One region of the Vibrio penaeicida genome, then DNA from elsewhere that is predicted to be linked to it. Evidence: riboswitches for the same ligand, from Rfam matches in the RefSeq annotation. Region 1 holds a riboswitch; the other holds the start of a gene.
What was found. Region 1 has a riboswitch for lysine ahead of lysC (lysine-sensitive aspartokinase 3). Riboswitches for the same ligand answer to the same signal wherever they lie in the genome.

Region 1 (3,403 bases):
TGCACAGATCCAAGAAGATCAAGCAAAAGACTACGCAGAAAGAAAAGGATGGGAGTGGGAAGAGGCTGAAAAATGGCTTGGGCCTAATCTTAACTGATAGACACGCAACAAGTTGAGAAAGGGTTGGCATTTGCTAACCCTTTTTTCGTTTGAAGGTTACTTTTCAAAAAGCTCTTGATGGAGTGCTTGTACGGCTTTCTTAGACACAGATTCGTGTAATAAGAAGCAGAGGTTATGAGCACTTGCTCCGTAGCAGATCATACGTAAATTGAAGTCTTCCAGCGTACTGAATACTTGTTTCGCGTAGCCTTTACTCTCTTTCATATTGTTTCCAATAAGAGCCACCAAACATAAATTATGTTCTATATCGACTGTACACAATTCTTCCAGCTCACGTTTAGCTTCAGCAGGCAATTCTGGTGCTCCACCACTCGTATTGGTTTGATCAAGTGTGAGCGAAACGCTGACCTCGGATGTGGTTATTAAATCAACCGAGATTTTATATTTAGCGAGAATTTGGAACACATCAGCAAGAAAGCCGTATGCTTGGAACATATTTGGACTACGTAGCGTCACCATGGTTTGATTACAGCGCAATGCTAGTGCACGAAATAGGGGCGCGCTCTCTACTTGCTGACGAATCCAAGTTCCACCTTTCTCTGGTGCTTTTGATGAGCCAACAAAAACAGGTATTTGATGGCGAAGTGCTGGCAGCAAAGTTGATGGGTGTAAAATTTTGGCACCAAAATTCGCCATTTCTGACGCTTCACTGAAGCTGATTTCAGGAATTGGGCTCGCTTTAGGTGCTATTCGTGGATCAGTAGTGTAGATACCTGGAACGTCTGTCCAAATCTCAAGCCCCGCTGCTTCAACTGCTTCTGCAATTAATGCGGCACTGTAATCACTTCCACCTCGTCCTAAAGTCGTGGTATTTCCATCTGCGTCTGAGCCGATAAAACCTTGTGTGACCACCACATGCTGACGACAAAGAGGAACCAATTTTTCATGTGCTAGACGAGAGATTTCTTCTAATTCTGGTTGCGCTTTTCCATGAACTGAATCTGTACGCATGACATCACGAATATCAAATCGGACGGCATCGATACCGCGCTCTTTCATTAATTGAGTCAGAAGGTGCGTAGACATTAGCTCGCCGCATGACACTAAATGATCGGTCAACTTCTCACTTGATTGGAATGATGCCGCTTCAGCTGCGCTAGCAACAGAATCTAAAATAGTGTGGACTTGTTTTTCTGCATGAGCAGGATCCGCAAGCTGATCTAAAATTTGATGATGTATATCTGTGATCTGCTTTATCAATTCTTGACGCTTACTTGCTTCTTGAACGCCATTAGCAAGTTCAACAAGTAGGTTTGTCACGCCTGAGCAGGCGCTGCTTACAATCAACCGCGTATTTGGGTTGTTTTCTATAATCGTGCTGCAGCGGCTCATTGCCTCAAAGTTTGCAACACTGGTTCCGCCAAATTTCGCTACATTAAATGCGCTAGTGGCTTTGTTCTCATTCAAAGCACTGTCTCCCAAAATACGTCCAAGAATAACGACACAGTAGTCAAAAGGACTACTTAACATCCGATGTTGAAGAGAGATTACGTAGAGCAGAGGGAAAGCATAAGAAAGGAATGCGCACCTCAGAAGCTCTTCACCTTTTTGGTGACAGTCGGTAGGATTCAACCTACTCGCCCGATGTGTAATTCACCCGCAATGAATCATCATCTCGGCACTGCTCCCCCTGAGTGAAGTGTATTGGAATTGGGGTTCCACACCACACCTGCCTGGGCAATGCTCCTCTTCTGCTAGAAAGCCCGTTTATTGAACGGTTTTATGACCAAAATGTCAATCACAAAGCGTGAATTTGTTATTTTGTGATATTGGCTATGTAAAAATTGAGTTCTAGACGCTCGACCTAAGCCCAATTGATGCATTAGAGTAAAATTTGTACAGTAAGACTTGTATACAATTTTTTAAACCTACAATTACAATAAAATGAGAACACCTATGACAATAACCAGCTTTAACCCACCAAGACGCATTTTAATGGGGCCAGGTCCATCAGATGTGTATCCCGAAGTTCTTCAAGCGATCAGTCGCCCAACGGTTGGTCATCTCGACCCGCTGTTTATCAATATGATGGATGAGCTAAAGCAGCTTTTGAAATACGCTTTTCAAACAAAGAATGAATTCACCATCGCGATATCAGCACCGGGTAGTGCGGGGATGGAAGCCTGTTTTGTCAATTTGGTTGAACCCGGTGACAAAGTCATTGTGTGTCGAAATGGCGTTTTTGGAGAACGAATGAGAGAAAATGTTCTTCGATGTGGTGGAGATGCAGTTATTGTCGATGATGAGTGGGGGGAGCCTGTAAGCGTACAAAAAGTGCAGGCCGCATTCGACCAGCATCCCGATGCTAAGGTGCTCGCATTTGTTCATGCTGAAACATCTACAGGTGCTTGCTCTGATGCCCAAGCGCTCGCAAGTATCGCCAAACAGCATGGTGCGTTGACGATAGTCGATGCGGTTACGTCTTTAGGTGGTGTCCCACTGTATGTTGATGAGTGGGGACTCGACGCAGTGTATTCAGGTAGTCAGAAGTGTTTGTCGTGTGTTCCTGGATTGTCACCATTAACTTTTTCTCAAGCCGCCGTTCAGAAGATTACGCAGCGCAGTACACCCGTACAGAGTTGGTTTTTAGATCAGAGTTTGGTTTTGGGGTATTGGAGTGGGGAGGGCAAGAGAAGTTATCATCATACCGCCCCAGTTAATAGCTTATACGCACTTCATGAAGCTCTATTGAAGCTAAAAACAGAAGGACTTGAAGGCGCATGGGCAAGGCACAAATCGATGCACAATAAGCTCAAAAATGGGTTAGAAAGTTTAGGGTTTGAATTTGTCGTCGAAGAAGGTTCACGTCTGCCACAGCTGAATGCAGTATACATACCTGAAGGTATTGATGAGGCTAGCGTACGTACCACTTTACTAGAAAAGTACAACCTAGAGATAGGCGCTGGGCTCGGTGCTTTAGCGGGTAAAGCTTGGCGAATAGGATTAATGGGATATGGAGCTCGTGATGAAAATGTAGCACTCTGCCTCAAGGCGTTGGAAGATACGCTTTAGGGTATTGGAGTACGGGTATTCATCACTAAAGCCGCTTACTCAGCGGCTTTTTGGGATTCATCATTATTGTCCGTAATAATTGCTTGAGATGCCTTTGAGTATCGTACTTTTGAGAAATCGAGTTTGGGAAATAGGTACTCAGCTTCTTCTTGAATTTGTTTCGCTTTGCTTTCGTTGTCCATTCCTCGATACGCCACGATCAGATTATTATAAAAAGCAGGTCTCGGTTTTCTTTGTATAATATCTTGAGACCACTCAATATAGGGCTCTA
Region 2 (3,403 bases), 710 kb from region 1:
GCCTTCCCTGATGCAACTTATCAATCTGTCCCTGAAAGTTGTGAAGATATCTCAGCAGAAAGTTTAAATGAAACGTCTTTGGCTAATGTGGCATACATTTCAATACAAGCAGTAGAGAAAGCAACGAGAGATTCAGCGAGAAGCTGCCTCGCGACATTACAGAAGATGTATAGAAAAGAGTAGATAGAAAACGAATAGATAGAAGAAGAGTGGATAGAGAAAGAGCAGGTTTTCACCTGCTCTTTTGATTAAGAGCTATTGAACTTAGTAATTAAGCCTTAGCTGGGCTTTGTTTGCGTTTGGAAATAACACTTAAAGCACCACATACCACAGCAAATGTCACACTCGCAGCGGCGAATGAGAATAGAATGGATGACGTCATTCCTAGAACAACAAATCCAACACAAGATACTAGTGCAACGGATAATGCGTAAGGCAATTGCGTTGCAACGTGATCAATGTGATTACAACGAGCCCCCGTCGAAGATAGAATCGTCGTATCAGAAATTGGAGAACAATGGTCTCCGAATACAGAACCAGCTAAAACGGCACTCAGCATAGGAAGCATCAACGCTAAGTCTGTCGCACCAGCCATATCACCAGCGATAGGCAACATGATGCCAAATGTTCCCCAAGAAGTTCCTGTCGAGAATGCCATCAAGCCAGATAGCAAGAATAAAATAACAGGTAACCAATGAACACTGATGTTGCCCTGTACTAACGAAGACAAGTAAGTGCCCGTTTTTAAGTCACCTATTACAGAACCAATTGTCCATGCAAAAAACAAAATTAATATAGCACCGAACATTGAACCAGCACCGATCCATAAAGTTCGAGCAATTTGAGATAATTCAATTTTCTGGCGGAAGACGGTAATAAGTGCTGTCGCTAAACCAATCAGACCGCCATAGCATAAAGATGCACCTACATCGGTATTTTCAAACGCACCTAACAGATCAAATTCTTTACCTGATTCAGTGAGTGATTCTGCTCCGGTATATAGCATAAAAAATATTGTCGCTAGAATTAAAGCAACAATTGGCATAATTAAATCGGCAACTCTACCTTTTTCACTTTCGCTAATATCAAGGTCTTCACTCAATTCACTGCTGGATTGATTATTTGCATCATCAAATCCCATTCCTTGAGAGGCTTCAATTTCTTTTTTACGCATCGGTCCAACGTCTAGCTGGAACCACACCACAGCAAAGACCATCAGCAGTGCAAATACCGCATAAAAATTCATTGGAACCATATTGACGTAAGCACTCAGCGCAGAAGAATAATCCGTCAACCCGTGAGTGACTAAAATCCCGCCAATGATAGTCATTATATAAGCGCCCCAGCTAGATGCTGGCATTAACACGCACATCGGAGCTGCAGTGGAATCTAGAATATAAGCAAGTTTAGAACGTGATACATAAAAACGATCCGTGACTGGGCGAGATATTGCTCCGACGGCTAGGCTATTAAAGTAATCATCAACAAAAATAAAAACACCTAAAAATGCGGCGAGTAATTTAGAACCACGTTTACTTTTCACGCGGCTTTGTGCCCATTCAGCGAATGCCCGAGTGCCACCAGACAAGGTAAGTAAAGCTGTCATCATTCCTAATAATAAAAGAAACGCAACAATACTCATATTCCAGCTATTAAGGCTACTCTCTTCTACTTTTACACCATCAACAGTAACTTCATTAGTTTCAATAACTACGCCATATACTTTGTCCCATATATATTTAATGGAATCAGTAATTGAATAGTCAGTGATCAGTAAACCACCAAGAAGAATGCCCATACCTAATGAGACAAGAACTCGACGAGTAATAATAGCTAGCCCTAAAGCGACAAGCGGTGGCAACAATGAAAGGGGGGACGATGCAAAATCTAATAAATTCATGATCTTCAGAAACCAATATTTGGTTAGAGATCTACTGTAGTCGGTATTATATATACCTTAAGTTGAACAAGCGAAAGGGAAGTGAACACTTCACCCAACCCCACAGTAGCGCTCCATAGTTTAACAACAATATAGACTATGGCAGTGTTATACCTATTCGGATATAACCCCAGCATTGAAGAATGATGGCTTTCAATACTTCGGCAATAACACCTTTCTGTTTCCCTCTTAGGTATCACCCTCTTGAAACATACTGATCATTACTGCGCCTCTACCTTAAGTACTGGATTGATTAAAAATCCACCACTTAAATCAGGTGCGAGTCATTCTACGGATGCAAAAGCTTTTTGCAACATATAATTTCAAGTTTTAATCAACTTGATGAAACTTTCGACTAGATTGAACGTCTATATGCCTTACACTTACACTTTTCTGACATTTAGCGTATTAAATATTGACGTATTCTATTCTGCTAAATAAGTAATTAAATATATTTTTAGAAATGTGTATTTGAATTTCGATATATTTGAAATAAAATTATATTGTATTCTCGTCTTACACTGTTATTATTGTGTACGTTTACTAAAATAAGAATGGGACTGAACATGTCAGATATTGCAAAAACCCTGCTTAATATTCGCAGTCTACGAGCATTTGCTCGTGATCTACCGCTTGAGCACTTGGAAGAAGCGCTAGATAAATTAACTACCGTTGTTGATGAACGTCGTGAAGTAGAAGCTGCAGAATTAGCAGAAAAAGCTGAACGCGAAGCTAAATTAGCTGAATACGCAAATATGATTGCTAAAGATGGTATCGATGTAGATGACCTTATTGCAGCGTTATCTGGAGAAACAAAATCTAAAGCGAAGAAAAAGCGCGATCCTCGCCCAGCTAAATACAAATACACTGTTGATGGCGTAGAAAAGACTTGGACAGGTCAAGGTCGTACTCCTTCTGCAATTCAAGCTCACTTGGATTCAGGTAAAGCTTTGGATGATTTCCTAATCTAGCTTTCACTTTGTTACAAAAATTATTGCAGCACTGGGCATGTCCCTCGATTCTATACACCAGTGTTTCATATATTGAGCCGAAATTTATATAAATTTCGGCTTTTTTAATGCCACTATTTGCATTACATCGATTAACGTCAAACTGCATATATTTATATTATTGATAACCATTCAAGCTATTTCATTTAAAATATATTCATCTAAGCTCATTTCATTATCATCCCTTTTGAAGAAAACACCTGAGTCATACATTTATGATTTATTTGTACTTTCTTCTTCTACAAGCTCAGTAGTGCAGAAAGTTCTTGCCGCTTCCTCTTGAATGCATATACTATAAATACTGTACATACATACAGGCTTATGGGAATGCATGAGATAATAAAGACACTAAAGCATAAAAACTTACTATGGAACGGGGTAAACACATCACATCATGCAGATGTTATCTCTTCAGGCTATACCGAACTAGATAACAAATTAGGCGGCGGCTTTC

Region 2: it holds a riboswitch for lysine, as region 1 does, so the genes downstream of both, LDO37_RS05875 (Na+/H+ antiporter NhaC family protein) here and lysC (lysine-sensitive aspartokinase 3) in region 1, are expected to answer to the same signal.

Annotation. Positions count from the first base shown of each region.
Region 1 is NZ_AP025144.1:542,446-545,848, forward strand. Features, by position in the region: gene metH (methionine synthase) at 1-97, shown strand, start outside; gene lysC (lysine-sensitive aspartokinase 3) at 157-1,527, opposite strand; lysine riboswitch at 1,646-1,819, opposite strand; gene LDO37_RS02765 (pyridoxal-phosphate-dependent aminotransferase family protein) at 2,017-3,132, shown strand; gene LDO37_RS02770 (PglL family O-oligosaccharyltransferase) at 3,168-3,403, opposite strand, start outside.
Region 2 is NZ_AP025144.1:1,247,984-1,251,386, reverse strand. Features, by position in the region: gene LDO37_RS05880 (hypothetical protein) at 1-183, shown strand, start outside; gene LDO37_RS05875 (Na+/H+ antiporter NhaC family protein) at 272-1,900, opposite strand; lysine riboswitch at 1,999-2,182, opposite strand; gene LDO37_RS05870 (H-NS family histone-like protein) at 2,506-2,910, shown strand; gene imuA (translesion DNA synthesis-associated protein ImuA) at 3,277-3,403, shown strand, end outside.